DNA from 3 places in the Ruminococcus bovis genome. Region 1 is predicted to be linked to each of the others. Evidence: predicted binding sites of a transcription regulator. Region 1 holds the regulator's gene; each other region holds the start of a gene.
The links. Region 1 encodes Rex, which represses fermentation and respiration genes when NADH is low (regulators of the CRP and FNR family bind a similar motif). Its sites were predicted from a motif close to ATTGTTAANNNNTTAACAAT; they were not measured.
Positions count from the first base shown of each region.

Region 1 (5,613 bases):
CTAAGAATTATGTCTGTTAAGGGTGGCGTAGGCAAGATTGTTGAATACGGTGGTGAAGGTGTTAAGACACTTTCAGTTCCTGAAAGAGCTACTATTACAAATATGGGTGCTGAACTTGGTGCTACTACTTCTATCTTCCCTTCTGATGAACTAACTCGTCAGTTCCTAAAGGCTCAAGGCAGAGAAGAAGATTGGGTAGAACTAACTCCTGATGAAGATGCAGTTTATGATGAAGTTATTGATATTGATTTATCAACACTAAAGCCTATGGCTGCTTGTCCTCATTCTCCTGATAACATTAAGACTATTGAAAGTCTTGCAGGTCAAAAGGTAGATCAGGTTTGTATCGGTTCATGTACAAACTCATCATACAGAGATTTAATGACAGTTGCTCACATTCTAAAGGGCAAGACTGTTGCTGAAAATGTTTCACTTGCAATTGCTCCCGGTTCAAAGCAGGTATTTAATATGTTAGCACTTAACGGTGCTTTAGGTGACCTAATTGCTGCCGGTGCAAGAATTCTTGAGTCAGCTTGTGGTCCATGTATCGGTATGGGTCAGTCACCTAACTCAAAAGGTATTTCACTAAGAACATTTAACAGAAACTTCCTAGGTCGTTCAGGTACTAAGGACGGTCAAATCTACCTAGTATCTCCTGAAACTGCTGCTGTATCAGCACTAACAGGTGTATTCACTGACCCTACAACACTTGGTGAAGGTTACACTGTTGAAATGCCTGAAAAGTTCCTTATCAATGACAATATGGTTATTGATCCTGCTCCTGTTGAAGAAATGGACAACATTGAAGTACTAAGAGGACCAAACATTAAGCCTTTCCCAGAAACTACTCCACTTGAAGAAACAATCAATGCTACTTGTGCATTAAAGGTTGAAGACAACATTACAACTGACCACATTATGCCTGCAGGTGCAAAGATTCTTCCACTTCGTTCTAATATTCCGGCTATCAGTCAGCATTGCTTTACTGTATGTGACCCTGAGTTCCCTAAGAGAGCAAAGGAACTAGGTTCATCAATTATTGTTGGTGGTGCTAACTACGGTCAAGGTTCTTCAAGAGAACATGCAGCACTTGCACCTCTATACCTAGGTGTTAAGGCAGTACTTGTTAAGTCATTTGCAAGAATTCACAGAGCTAACCTAATCAATGCCGGTATTCTACCACTAGAATTCTGTAATGAAGCTGACTATGACAAGATTAACCTAAATGATGAAATCACACTACCTGATGTTAAGGATATTATCGCTAATGGTGGAGATGTTAAGGTTGTTAACAAAACTACCGGTGAAGAAATTATGGCTAAGTGTGAACTAACAGATAGAACAAAGGCAATTATTATTGCCGGTGGTCTACTAAACTACACAAAAGAAAACGGCTAATTGTACATATTGAAAACCTATTTTCTAATGAAGATAGGTTTTCATTAAACTATAAATAAATACATAAGAAGGAGAATTACTATGGCTAAAATTCCTATGACCACTCCATTAGTTGAGATGGATGGCGACGAAATGACAAGAATCATTTGGAAAATGATTAAGGATATTCTTATCACTCCATATGTTGACCTAAAGACAGAATACTATGACCTAGGTCTTGAAAACAGAAATGCTACTAACGACCAGGTAACTGTTGACTCAGCAGAAGCAACTAAGAAATACGGTGTTGCAGTTAAGTGTGCTACAATCACACCTAATGCTGCAAGAATGACAGAATATGACCTAAAGGAAATGTGGAAGTCACCTAACGGTACAATCAGAGCAATTCTTGACGGTACAGTATTCCGTTCACCTATTATTGTTAAGGGTATCACACCATATATTCCAACATGGAAAAAGCCAATCACTATTGCAAGACATGCTTACGGTGATGTTTATAAGAATACTGAAATGGTTGTTAAGGGTGGTTCAAAGGCTGAACTTCTTGTTACTAAGCCTGACGGCACAACTGAAACTTCACTAATTCACGACTTTAAGGGTGACGGTGTTATTCAGGGTATGCACAACCTTGACAGCTCAATTTCTTCTTTTGCAAGAGCATGTTTCAACTATGCACTTGACCTAAAGCAAGACATTTGGTTTGCTACTAAGGATACAATCAGCAAAAAGTATGACCATACATTTAAGGATATTTTCCAGGAAATCTTCGACAATGAATACAAAGATAAGTTTGAAGAAGCAGGTATTGAATACTTCTACACACTAATTGATGATGCTGTTGCAAGAGTTATCCGTTCAGAAGGTGGCTACATTTGGGCTTGTAAGAACTATGACGGTGATGTTATGAGTGATATGATTGCTACTGCATTCGGTTCACTTGCTATGATGACATCTGTTCTTGTTTCTCCAGAAGGTATTTATGAATATGAAGCAGCTCACGGTACAGTTCAGCGTCACTACTACAAGCACCTAAAGGGTGAAGAAACATCAACAAATAGTGTTGCTACACTATTTGCTTGGACCGGTGCATTACGCAAGAGAGGCGAACTGGACTCTATTCCGGAACTATGTGACTTTGCTGATAAGCTTGAAAAAGCTACAATCACAACTATTGAAGACGGTGTAATGACAGGTGACCTTTATCTACTATCTACTCTTGAAAACAAGAAGAAAGTAAACACAGAGGAATTCCTTGTTGCTGTTAACGAAAGACTAAAGGCAATTCTTTAATTGAAAGGTGGCATTAGTAGTGCCAAAAAGTAATAAGATTTCTATGTCTGTTATCAGAAGACTTCCTAGATATTACAGATTTATCTCGGAACTTGCTGATAACGGAGAGCAGAGAATAAGCTCAGGTAAACTTGCTGAACTGATGAATGTTACTGCCAGTCAGATTAGACAGGACTTTAACTGCTTTGGTGGTTTTGGTCAGCAAGGTTATGGATACAGTATCTCATATCTAAAAAGTGAAATGGAAAACATACTTGGACTTAACAAGGTAAACAATGCTATTATTCTTGGTGCAGGTAACCTTGGTAAAGCAGTTGCACTTCACATTAACTTTGCTGAAAGAGGCTTTAACATTAAGGGTATCTTTGAGACTAACCCTAATATTATCGGTACAAAGATTAATGATATTGAGGTTATGCCTGAGTCACAAGTTGATGAATTTATCAAGAACAATGATATTTCAATAGCTATGCTATGTATTCCGAGACAAAGTGTTGCAACTATTATTGACAGACTTTACAACTGTGGAATTAAGGCATATTGGAATTTCTCTCACTTTGATATTGCCAGAAAATACAGTGATACTGTTGTTGAGAATGTTCATATGACAGATAGCTTAATGACTCTCTCATATAGAATGAACGAAAAATTAAAATCAGAAGAAAAAACTGAAGAATAATTATTAGGGCAGAAATTTTACTTTCTGCCCTATTTTTCTGCAACATAAAGCCTCCTACAGTACTACTATAGGAGGCTTTGTTTATTTAGCTATGAATTTTACATTTTTAGGAGCTTTTCCATTACTTTTAATTAGCTTTTTGTATTTCTTTAGTTTACTCTTTGGCACAGTAAACTTTGCTTTTGAATAAATTTTTGAAAACGCTGATTTTCCTACTTTACTCAACTTTGTTGATTTTATGTTTACTGACTTTAACTTTCTGTTGTTATTAAATGCACTATCCCCTATTGATTTTAGATTTTTGCCTAGAGTGATACTCTCTAGTCTTGTACAATCTTTAAAATCATATTTTCCAACATTAGTTAAAGAAGATGATGTTATTTTTTTCAGCTTAACGCACTTTTCAAATGTACCACGATAATACGGTGTTTCAATTAAAGTATACTTTTTATTAGGATTTTGTTTATATACTTTCCAAGCAGAAGAATGTAATTTTTTTAATTTAGGAATATCTACCGTTGACAAGTTTATGCAGTTAAAGAACGCAGATGAACCAAGTTCTTTTACCTTAGGCAACGATATTTTCTTTAAACTTTTACAACTATAAAATGTTCTTGCTCCTACAGTTTTTACATTAGGAACTGAAATGCTCTTTAACCTTGTACAACCTTCAAATGTACCATGATATTTATATCCTAAAAAGTGTGATTCAAATTCACCGTAATAGTGACCGGCACTATTTTTTGTAATATCGGTAACATCATGTTCTGCCCATTTCAGCATATACAATCCATCAACTTTTGGCAATGTGATAGTTTCCAAACTTTCACATTTTGCAAATGCTCCTGCACCAAGATAAGTTACATTATTAAGTTTGTTATTTGCATTTATTTTCTTCAATTTTTTACATTGATAAAACGTATCTGCACCTATAACTTTTGCCTTTGGAATATTGACACTTTCAAGTGAATAACAGTTGCTAAATGTACCCTCAATAAAAGACTTTTTACCATTTAGAGTATCTTCATCTACAACCCTACCACTATTCAATGTGGTAATATTAGGTAATGAAATATTCTTCAAGCTTTTACAATTATGAAATACTGACACACCCAAACTTGTAACATTATTTAGTATATTATTCTTATTGATTGTCTTTAACTTTTGACAGTCAAAGAATGTTCTGTCACCTAATTTTTTTACTTTAGGTATGTAAACATTTTCTAAGTTTTGACAATGCATAAACGCACCTACATAAACCCAAGGACTATAGTAATCACCAATAAGACAAACATCTGTCCCATCCTCAAAACCATTATAATGGGAAAATAATTTAACCTCATTATCATCTAGCTTTTGCAAATTTGGAAAAGAAATATTTTTTAGATTTTTACAATTCATAAATGCACCACCGTCAATTTGTGTTACATTTTTACCACCTTGAATACTTTTTAATTTTATCAAATCAAAGAAAGCACATTTTCCAATATGTTTCATTGAATTTGGAAGAATCAATGTTTCAACATTTTGAAAACCAATAAAGGTAAAGTCATCAATGCCTGTAATACCCTCAGAAATAACAATTGTTTTTGTATTATCTAATGCAATTTCATCCCAATAAAATGGATTTCCATTATTATAATCACTAGAAGAAACTCCACTATCAAAAAAACCTTTACCGGTAATTGTTAGGGTATTGGTAGTTTTATTATAAAATGCTTTAAAGATCTTACTATAAACATTAATCTCTATCTCATCAGTATCAGCTAATACATTAAACGGAACAACAGTAACCAATAACATAAATACTAAAAATAAGCTAATTAATTTTTTCATAAAATCACCTTCTAAGTGGCAAAAACTATTTTATAAATACACTATCTTATACATAAAATTATATTTTATATTGTATTTTTTGTCAATACTGTATAGTAATTTAGTAATTATAATACTTAAAATCTAAATCATAAAGCCTCCTACAGTATAACTATAGGAGGCTTTGTTTATTTAGCTATGAATTTTACATTTTTTGGAGCTTTTCCATTACTTTTAATTAGCTTTTTGTATTTCTTTAGTTTACTCTTTGGCACAGTAAACTTTGCTTTTGAATAAATTTTAGAAAATGCTGATTTTCCTACTTTACTCAACTTTGTTGACTTTATGTTTACTGACTTTAACTTTCTGTTGTTATTAAATGCACTATCCCCTATTGATTTTAGATTTTTGCCAAGAGTAATACTCTCCAG
Region 1 is NZ_CP039381.1:1,906,243-1,911,855, reverse strand. Features, by position in the region: gene E5Z56_RS08995 (aconitate hydratase) at 1-1,398, shown strand, start outside; gene E5Z56_RS08990 (NADP-dependent isocitrate dehydrogenase) at 1,480-2,688, shown strand; gene E5Z56_RS08985 (redox-sensing transcriptional repressor Rex) at 2,708-3,367, shown strand; gene E5Z56_RS08980 (leucine-rich repeat domain-containing protein) at 3,449-5,203, opposite strand; gene E5Z56_RS08975 (leucine-rich repeat domain-containing protein) at 5,371-5,613, opposite strand, start outside.

Region 2 (5,613 bases), 740 kb from region 1:
ATACTGACTGACCGACTTGACAGCAAGAATTTTTATGCCTTTAATCCTGAATTTGACAAAAACTGCTTAAAGAAAAACAGAAAATGATTATATATAGAAATAACCCCTCACGATTGTGAGGGGTTTTGTATTTCATAATCAATTGAAATTTACAAATCTAATAGAAACTTTTTACTGAGATTGTTCTTCTTTTAGATTTTTATTTATTGGTTTACGGAAACCAATATTTTTGCAAAATTTAAAATATATTTTCTATCACTAATATAATTTTAATAAGATTAACACAGGCATCCGAAAAAATTATCTGAAAATCAATCTACAATTACATATTCTAGGGACAATACATTTAAACTTGCATCATATTCAAGTACAACACTAAAGCGAACTGACAACAATGTTATTCTATTAAAGACACACAAAACAGAACTTATTATCAGTTTCACTTTAGTTTGCACATTAATTTTAATTCACTATGTTAATTAACTATTGTTAATTATTCACCATAGTAAGCCTTTAGATACATTTCCTTAATTTCTGAGATTAATGGGTATCTTGGGTTAGCACCTGTACACTGGTCATCAAATGCGTCTTCGCACATACTGTCTAGTGTTTCTAGGAATTTATCTTCTTCAATGCCGTAATCCTTGATTGTCTTCTTAATGCCAACTCTTTCCTTTAGCTCGTCAATCATCTTGATTAGGTTTTCTACCTTTTCTTCATCTGTCTTACCCTTTACGCCTAGGTATTCACCGAATTCAGCATATCTTCTCATTGTGTGTGGGTAAGCATACTGGCTGAATGTACCCATCTTTCTTGGGCATTCTGCAGCATTGAATCTGATTACTAGGTCGATTAGTAGAGCATTTGCAATACCGTGTGGTAGGTGATGGTAAGCACCTAGCTTATGAGCCATTGAGTGACATACACCTAGGAATGCATTTGCGAATGCCATACCTGCCATTGTAGCTGCGTTAGCCATCTTTTCTCTTGCTACCGGTTCGTTAGGACCGTTATCGTAACATGTTGGTAGGTATTCAAAGATTGTCTTAGCAGCCTTTAGAGCTAGACCGTCTGAATAATCTGTTGCCATAATTGATGCATAAGCTTCTAGAGCATGTGTTAGTGCGTCAACACCTGATGCAGCTGTTAGACCCTTAGGAGCTGTCATATGCATATCTGTATCAACAATAGCCATCTTTGGTAGTAGCTGATAGTCAGCTAGAGGGTACTTAATACCACTCTTTTCGTCTGTGATAACTGCGAATGGAGTTACTTCTGAACCTGTACCTGCTGATGTTGGAACTGCGATGAAGTAAGCCTTCTTACCCATTTCAGGGAATGTGTAAACTCTCTTACGGATGTCGATATATCTCATAGCCATATCCATAAAGTCTACTTCAGGATGTTCATACATTACCCACATAATCTTACCGGCATCCATTGCTGAACCACCACCGATTGCGATAATGCAATCAGGTTCGAATGCTGTCATCTGCTTTGCACCTTCCTTAGCACAAGCAAGTGTTGGGTCTGGAGCAACATCAAAGAATGTTGTATGAACAATGCCCATTTCGTCTAGCTTATCTGTTACAATCTTTGTGTAACCATTCTTGTATAGGAACTGGTCTGTTACGATAAATACTCTCTTCTTACCCATAACATCTTTTAGTTCCTGTAGTGCTACTGGTAGGCAGCCCTTCTTCATATATACCTTTTCAGGTGCTCTGAACCAAAGCATATTTTCCCTTCTCTCTGCTACTGTCTTAATATTAATTAAGTGCTTTACGCCAACATTTTCTGATACTGAGTTGCCACCCCATGAGCCACAACCTAGTGTTAGTGAAGGCTTTAGCTGGAAGTTATATAGGTCACCGATACCACCGTGTGATGATGGTGTATTTACAAGGATTCTACATGTCTTCATTCTGTTTGCGAATGTATCAATCTTATCCTTTTCTGTTACTGCGTTACAGTATAGAGAAGATGTATGACCGTAACCACCATCAGCGATTAGGTGTTCTGCCTTATTTAGAGCATCTTCAAAATCTTCTGCCTTATAGAAAGCTAGAACCGGAGAAAGCTTTTCGTGAGCGAATTCTTCTGCAATGTCAACGCTTTCAACTTCACCGATGATAACCTTTGTATCAACAGGAACATCAACACCTGCTAAAGCTGCGATTGTGTGAGCTGACTGACCAACAATCTTAGCATTTAGAGCACCGTTGATGATGATTGTCTTTCTTACCTTTTCTGTTTCTTCAGGGTTTAGGAAGTAACAACCTCTGTACTGGAATTCCTTCTTAACCTTTTCGTAAATATCCTTAACAACGATTACTGACTGTTCTGATGCACAAATCATACCGTTATCAAATGTCTTTGAGTGGATGATTGAAGATACAGCTAGTAGGATGTCTGCTGAGCTATCAATGATAGCTGGAGTATTACCTGCACCAACACCTAGAGCAGGCTTACCACTTGAATAAGCAGCCTTAACCATACCTGGACCACCTGTTGCTAGGATAATGTCTGATTCTTTCATTAGTAGGTTTGTCATATCAAGAGAAGGAATATCAATCCAACCGATGATGTTTTCTGGAGCACCTGCCTTAACAGCTGCATCTAGAACAACCTTTGCTGCTGCGATTGTGCTTTTCTTTGCTCTTGGGTGAGGGGAAATGATGATACCATTTCTTGTCTTTAGAGAGATAAGTGTCTTAAAGATTGCTGTTGATGTTGGGTTTGTTGTTGGGATAACTGCACCTACAACACCGATTGGTTCTGCAACCTTGATTGTACCGAAACTTTCGTCTCTTTCGATAATGTCACAAGTCTTTGTGTTCTTGTATGCGTTGTAAATATATTCTGCTGCGTAGTTGTTCTTGATTACCTTATCTTCTACTACGCCCATACCTGTTTCTTCTACTGCCAGTTTAGCCAGAGGAATTCTTGCCTGGTTTGCTGCAATTGCTGCTGCCTTGAAGATCTTGTCAACCTGTTCCTGTGTGTATGTTGAGAATTTCTTCTGTGCTTCTCTAACCTGTGCTAGTTTTGCTTCTAGTGCTTCTACTGAATCTACAATATTGTTAGCCATAGATTATAACTCCTTTTTTAAGTTCTGTTAAAATTTTAACAAATATTTTGTCGGTTGTAAATACTATATTTTATTTTCCCTATTTTACACAATAGAAATTGTTTTTAAAAGTCTAAAGTTAGATATTATGCTCCCTATTTTTCCTATTATTTTACATACTGTTTCTTTTAATTTTACATAAGAGAATTATGGGGATTTTTGCAGTTTATTTTGTAAAGTATTATATCTATATAAACGACAATTACAACACATATTAAAATAATTATTTTACAAATTTATAAACAAAACAAAATCTCATAGATATCACACTTTTTAACGGGCGAACACTGTTCGCCCCTACGACTGTAAGCCATAAAATGATATAGAATTTTGTAATCAATATATTTCTGCAAAAGAAAAATAAGCCCTATGAAAGGCTTATTTTAATTCTTTTAAATAATATTAAAATGTTCTAGTAAAATCTTGATACCAAGACAAATAAGGATAATACCACCGGCGAGTTCTGCTTTGTTCTTATACTTTAGACCGAAGATATTGCCAATTTTCACACCAATACATGAAATTATAAATGTTGTAATACCGATAATAATTGATGCTAAGGTTGTATTTAAAAAGTCACCAATCATTGAAGAAATGTTAACATCAACGCAAGCAAAGGTAACACCTACTGCTAAAGCATCAATGCTGGTAGCAATAGCCATTGTAAACATAATCTTTACACCTAAGCTATCGTTAGCCTTTTCTTCTTCCTTAGAAAGTGACTCCTTAATCATATTACCACCGATTAAAGAAAGCAAAACAAACGCTATCCAAGGTGTGATACTTGTAATGTAGCCTGTAAAACCGGCACCTAAAAGGTAACCAATCATAGGCATCAAAAACTGAAAGCCCCCAAACCACAGACCACATACTGCCATTGTCTTAAAATTAATCTTAGGGATTGCCAAGCCCTTACATACAGAAACTGCAAATGCGTCCATTGAAAGCCCTACTGCCAATAAGATAACTTCAACTAAACTCATAATAATTCTCTTTTCTTTGAACTCTGCTCTCTATAATACAATAAAGGAAGATATTTGTAAACGCTTTAGTAAATATCTTCCTTTTATATATTCATATGAAATTTTATTTAAAGAAATGAATTATTATTCTTCAACTGCACTCATAAATTTGTTATAAATTTCCGGGTTAATTCTCTTAATAGAAATCGGTTTATGATTTTCGTTTACAAAACAGTGGGTTGAGTGACCTGTACAAGCCAATGAATTGTCTGAAGTAAAACGAATTTCATAATCAAACTTCTGCTTTACACCATTAAAATAAGTCATCTTAATATAAACTGCAAATTCATCTGAACAACCCAGTGACTTATGGTACTTAGCATAAACATCAACAACAGGAATAATCATATTTTGTCGTTCCATTTCAATTAAATCACAACCGAGTTGCTCCATTGCATATATTCTGGCTTCTTCAAAATAGCGAATATAATTAGAATGATGGACAATAGACATTCTGTCAGTTTCATAATAATTAACTTTGCGAATATATGGTTTAAATTTCACAAAATCACTTCCTTAATAATAATCCTGCTTCAAAGTCTTTCTTAGCTTGTTCTTTAACCTTATAATGTTGTTTCTTACCTGTAGCAGTATGTGGTAGTTCATCAACAAAGCGATAATATCTTGGACATTTGTACTTTGATAGATTTGGGTGTTTATCACAATAATCAATCATTTCCTTGACTGTAATTGACTTATCCTCAGGGATAATATAAGCAACAAGCACTTCGCCTCTTGTTTTGTCAGGTACAGAAGTAACAATACTTTCCTGAACCTTAGGGTGCATATTTAGCACTTCTTCAATCTGTGGTGGATAAATATTTTCACCACTACAGATAATCATATCATCCTTACGACCTGCAATAGTTACAAATTCTTTGTCATCCCAAGTAGCAAGGTCACCTGTATATAGATAGCCCTTATAGTACTTTTCTTTTGTAACTTTAGGGTTATCAAAGTAGCACATAGTTGACTTTGATGGTGACTTGATGATAACTTCACCAACCTCTTTACCGTCTTTAGCTACAAAATCATTAGGTTCAGCTTTTTTGTCTTCATAAGCCTTAACAACTCTAACATCATCATCAGTACATGAACGACCTGCTGAACCTGACATTTCAGGTAAATCATATGGTCTAAGGAATGTATTCCAGAATGTTTCTGTTGTACCGTAACCGTTGAAAATATTTGGTGTTAAAGTTTCTTGGAAACGGATACACTGAGCCTTTTCAAGTGGTGAGCCCATTGTAACAATACCCTTGATTTTTGATAAATCTACAGGGTGCTTTTCTTGACGAGTTGCAAGAGAAGTTAGAACTGCCGGTACACCAATAAGGAAAGTTACACCATACTTTTCAGCATAAGTTAGACAAACTCTAGGGTTATAATTACGCAAAATTACAACTGAACCACCGGCATAAAATGTTGGTGTAAGTCCACCTGAATGTAATCCACCTCTAT
Region 2 is NZ_CP039381.1:205,218-210,830, forward strand. Features, by position in the region: gene E5Z56_RS01005 (manganese catalase family protein) at 1-87, shown strand, start outside; gene adhE (bifunctional acetaldehyde-CoA/alcohol dehydrogenase) at 494-3,091, opposite strand; gene E5Z56_RS01015 (manganese efflux pump MntP) at 3,523-4,113, opposite strand; gene E5Z56_RS01020 (acyl-CoA thioesterase) at 4,237-4,656, opposite strand; gene E5Z56_RS01025 (class I adenylate-forming enzyme family protein) at 4,661-5,613, opposite strand, start outside.
Region 2: adhE (bifunctional acetaldehyde-CoA/alcohol dehydrogenase) is a predicted target of Rex. The motif match lies at 3,115-3,134, and genes of this name have one in related genera.

Region 3 (5,613 bases), 830 kb from region 1:
GCAAAAAATAATAAAAAGTTAAACCGTAAAATTACAAAAAGAGAATATGAAAAGGTTTTGTCAGCTTTTGAAAGTAGTGGTCTTAACGGTTACTGTCAGGAACTTTCATCAGCAAGTGAAAAGTACATACCGGAATGGGATTCGGATGTATTATAAATTTTTTCATATTACAGTTAATCGGAACATTCGCAGTAAAGGAAAGGTAGATACAATAATATAGAGTTTTTAATTTGAGAAATAAAATTATATATTACTTGGGATAAAGGAGCTTTAAGTAGTTCCTTTATTTTTTTACACTTTAAAAATTTTGTTCTTATTTATTATTCTAATATAGAATTATATAAATAATTCAAACACAAAAAAGCCTCCCAAAAGGGAGGCTATAATTTGCATAAATTAATTATTTTGCGTAATCAGAAACTCTTGATTCACGAATAATATTAACTTTGATTTGACCAGGATATTCAAGCTCCTGTTCAATCTTCTTACTGATTTCTCTGGCTAGTGGAGCCATCTTGTCATCATTAATCTGTTCAGGCTTAACCATAACACGGATTTCTCTACCGGCTTGAATAGCAAAGCAACTGTCAACACCAGGGAAGCTCTTACCAACTTCTTCAAGCTGTTGTAGTCTCTTAATGTAATTTTCAATGTTTTCTCTTCTAGCTCCGGGTCTTGCAGCAGAAATAGCATCAGCAGCCTGAACAATACAAGCTACAACTGTCTTTGCTTCTACATCACCATGGTGAGCATGAATAGCATGGATAACTGCGTCACTTTCTTTATATTTTCTGGCAACTTCAACACCAAGCTGAATGTGAGAACCTTCCATTTCATGGTCAAGTGCTTTACCAATATCGTGAAGTAAACCGGCTCTCTTAGCAACTGTTGGGTTAAGACCTAGTTCTGAAGCAATCATACCTGAAATATAAGCAACTTCAATTGAGTGTCTCAGTACATTCTGACCATAAGAGGTTCTGTACTTTAATCTACCAAGAAGTTTAACAAGCTCAGGGTGAAGGTTGTTAACACCAAGTTCAACAACTGTTCTCTCACCTTCGGCCTTAATAGTAGCTTCAACTTCTCTTCTTGCCTTTTCAACAGTTTCTTCAATTCTTGCAGGATGGATTCTACCATCTGAAATAAGTTTTTCCAAAGCAACTCTTGCAATTTCTCTTCTAACAGGTTCGAAAGAAGAAAGTGTAATTGCTTCAGGAGTATCGTCAATAATAAGATCAACACCTGTAAGTGTTTCAATAGTACGAATGTTTCTACCTTCTCTACCGATGATACGACCTTTCATATCATCATTTGGAAGAGATACAACAGAAACAGTAGCTTCCGATACTTGATCAGCAGCTAAACGCTGAATAGCAAGACTGATAATATTTCTTGCTCTCTTGTCGGATTCTTCCTTTAGCTTTTCCTCATATTCAAGGATTTTTACAGATTTTTCATGGTCAAGTTCTGTATCAAGCTGTTGTAGTAAGTAATCCTTAGCCTGGTCAGCAGTATAACCTGAAATTCTCTCAAGCATTTCAAACTGACTTTTCTTAACCTGTTCAACTTCTTGAAGCTTTTGTTCAACTTCCTTTTGCTTTCTCTGGTAGTTGTTTTCCTTCTTCTCAAGGTTGTCCATCTTTCTGTCAAGAGTTTCCTCTTTTTGCTGAATTCTTCGTTCCTGACGCTGAACTTCTTTTCTGCGATCAGAAATTTCCTTTTCGTTCTCATTTCTTAGACGATGAAGTTCATCTTTACCTTCAAGTAAAAATTCCTTCTTCTTAGCCTCAGCTGACTTAATTGCTTCAGAAACAATACGGTTTGCTTCTGTTTCGGCAGAACCAATAGCCTTTTCTGCAACTTGCTTTCTACGCTGGATACCAAGATAAACACCAACAGCAAGACCTGCAACAATAGCAACAACAATCAGCACAATAGCTAACCACATTGGCATAGGAAATGACACCTCCTTGTTTTGTTTTTTTAATAAATTCAAATTCATCAAAACAATCGACCGGGTGCCGTTAGACAGATATTCAATTTTTACGAAATATAAAAAAGGCAATTGCCCAATAAATTAATCATAAAACCCACAAGGGTAGTATTACCAGAATGTTGTGCATAAAAAAGCAAAAAATAAATATAATACTAAATGATTATCTATATATAACGGCTCAATAAGAGTCAATTAAAAGGAATTAAGCGAATAAATCACTTAAATTGCGTAAAAATAAAATCACGCTTACTAATATATTAATAGATAGAGGGAGGTTTGTCAAGATAAAAAATTTAAGATATTTCTTTATTGGAATTATAATTTGTCTTATATGTGAAAAACTGTACAGAAATACGACTTTATTTTTGGTAAAAATATTCCATATCATAAAATTTTCATAAAAGTCGTGTTAAATTTCTCACAAAGTATTGAAAAATTTACGAACTTGTAATAAAATATAAGTACCTTAAAATTTAGGAGGAATAAAAAATGGCAATTAAAGTTGCAATTAATGGTTTCGGCCGTATCGGTCGTCTAGCATTCAGACAGATGTTTGGTGCTGAAGGTTATGAAGTAGTAGCAATCAACGATCTAACAGATCCAGCTATGCTTGCACACCTACTAAAGTATGATTCTGCACAGGGTAAGTATGCTCTTGCTGACAAGGTTGAAGCAAAGGAATCTTCAATCGTTGTTGACGGTAAGGAAATCACAATCTATGCTAAGCCAAACGCTGCTGAACTACCTTGGGGTGAAATCGGTGTTGACGTTGTTCTAGAATGCACAGGTTTCTATACATCAAAGGCTAAGGCACAGGCTCACATTGATGCCGGTGCTAAGAAGGTTGTTATCTCTGCTCCAGCAGGTAACGATCTACCAACAGTTGTTTACTCAGTAAACGAAAATGTACTAACAAAGGAAGACAAGATTATTTCTGCTGCTTCTTGTACAACAAACTGTCTAGCTCCTATGGCTAAGGCTCTTAACGACCTAGCTCCAATCCAGAGCGGTATCATGAGCACAATTCACGCTTACACAGGTGATCAGATGATCCTTGACGGTCCTCACAGAAAGGGTGACCTAAGAAGAGCTAGAGCTGGTGCTGTAAATATCGTTCCTAACTCAACAGGTGCTGCTAAGGCTATCGGCCTAGTTATCCCTGAACTAAACGGTAAGCTAATCGGTTCTGCACAGAGAGTTCCTGTACCAACAGGTTCAACAACAATCCTAACATCAGTTGTTAAGGGTAAGGTTACAGTTGACGAAGTTAACGCTGCTATGAAGGCTGCTGCTTCTGAATCATATGGCTACAACACAGATCCAATCGTTTCTTCTGATATCGTTGGTATGACATACGGTTCACTATTCGATTCAACACAGACAATGTGCACATACATGGAAGATACAGACACAACTCAGGTTCAGACTGTTTCTTGGTATGATAACGAAAACTCTTACACATCACAGATGGTAAGAACAATTAAGTATTTCGCTGAACTATAATTTAATATTTAGTGTATTACTTCCCCACCGATTTTTCGGTGGGGTTTTTGTTTTACAATTTTTCATTTTTGTGTTATACTCTTCTCAAGAAATTTGATTTATTGGAGAAATTATGGAAAGACCTATATTAAACACACAGCTAGATAGCAAAACTTTTAAGGAATTTTATTACCTAAAAGAGGAATTAGTAAATTTTTGTAGAGAAAATAATCTGCCAACATCCGGTGGTAAAATTGAATTAACCGAAAGAATTGCATACTTTCTTGACACAGGAAAAGTACTACCACCTACTAAAACTAAAAGAAAAGCAAGTAATATTACTGTTATAACTAAAGATACTGAAATTGAAAATAATTTTGTCTGTTCAGAAACTCACAGAGCATTTTTCAAGGAACAAATAGGAAGTAGTTTTTCATTTAATGTAGCCTTTCAAAAATGGCTTAAATCAAATGCAGGAAAAACATACAGAGATGCTATTGATGTCTACTATAAAATCCTTGAAGAAAAGAAGAATAGCAAAGTAAAGAAAATTGACAGACAATTTGAATACAACACATACATTAGAGATTTCTTTGCTAACAATAAAGAAAAAAACCTTGATGATGCAATTAAGTGTTGGAAATATAAAAAACAACTACAAGGTCACAACAAGTATGAAAAATCTGACCTTGTAGCTTTAAAATAATTTTGGAGGTATAATTATGGATTTAAATTTTAGAATTGTTCATCAGAATTTTAATGTAGCTGACCTAGATACTTCTCTTGATTTTTATGAAAAGGCTTTAGGCTTAAAAGAAAAAAGCAGAATTGACGGTGACGGTTTTACTATCGTTTATGTTGGCAATGATACAACTGACTTTGTGCTTGAACTGACTTGTCTTGATGACCACCCTGAAAAGTATGACCTTGGTGAAGGTGAATTCCACCTAGCATTTAAAGTTCAGGACTTTAACAAGGCTCATTCACTTCATGAAGAAATGGGTTGCATCTGCTTTGAAAACCCTGATATGGGTATTTATTTCATCAATGACCCTGACGGTTATTGGCTTGAAATCATCCCTGAAAGTAAAGAACTTTAATTCTTTAATAGAATATTTATTCAAAGGAGTACATTGTACTCCTTTTTATGTTATACAAAAATAGGAGTAACCGAAAGGTTACTCCTAGGATACATCTTATATAATTCTAATACAGAACTATAATTAATAATTTTCCTGATGGATTTCAAAGAAAGATTGTGGGTGGTTACATACAGGGCAAACTTCCGGTGCTTTTGTGCCAACAACAATATGACCACAGTTGCGACATTCCCAAACCTTAACTTCTGACTTTTCAAAAACCTGAGCAGTTTCGATATTCTTTAGCAATGCTCTGTATCTTTCTTCATGATGCTTTTCAATTTCACCAACTGCTCTAAACTTTGCTGCTAATTCAGGGAATCCCTCTTCCTCAGCAGTTTTTGCAAAGCCATCATACATATCTGTCCATTCATAGTTTTCACCATCAGCTGCATCAGCAAGGTTAGACTTTGTGTCACCAAGACCTGCAAGTTCCTTGAACCACAATTTTGCATGTTCCTTTTCATTATCGGCAGTCTTTAGGAACAATGCTGACATTTGCTCATATCCCTCTTTCTTTGCTACTGATGCAAAGTAAGTGTATTTATTTCTTGCCTGAGATTCACCGGCAAAAGCCTCTTGTAAATTCTTTTCTGTTTGTGTACCTGAATACTTATTTGTTGCCATAGTTTTTTCCTCCTTAATAATTATCTTTTCAAAATCAGATGCCGGATGTTTACACAGTGGACAAATAAAGTCCTCTGGTAACTCTTCCCCAACATATTCATAACCACAAATTGTACAACGCCAAATCGTCTTACCATCAGTCGTTGTACCTACATTTTCAGGTTGTGGCTTAATATTCTTTAAATAATAATCATAGGTTACAGATGGCGTTTCACTTAAAACTTCCATATCTGTAATTTCACCTATGAACATTGTGTGTGAACCTAAATCCTCAGTTTTACTTACATTAACAGAAATGTATGCATTAGTACCCTCTGTTATATAATAAATCGAATTTTCACCGCGCTTGCATTTTTCAAAGTTTTTAAA
Region 3 is NZ_CP039381.1:296,863-302,475, forward strand. Features, by position in the region: gene E5Z56_RS01440 (radical SAM protein) at 1-156, shown strand, start outside; gene rny (ribonuclease Y) at 401-1,954, opposite strand; gene gap (type I glyceraldehyde-3-phosphate dehydrogenase) at 2,486-3,499, shown strand; gene E5Z56_RS01455 (DUF6434 domain-containing protein) at 3,612-4,184, shown strand; gene E5Z56_RS01460 (VOC family protein) at 4,201-4,578, shown strand; gene rbr (rubrerythrin) at 4,702-5,370, opposite strand; partial or broken gene E5Z56_RS12285 (flavin reductase family protein) at 5,461-5,613, opposite strand, start outside.
Region 3: gap (type I glyceraldehyde-3-phosphate dehydrogenase) is a predicted target of Rex. The motif match lies at 2,402-2,421, and genes of this name have one in related genera.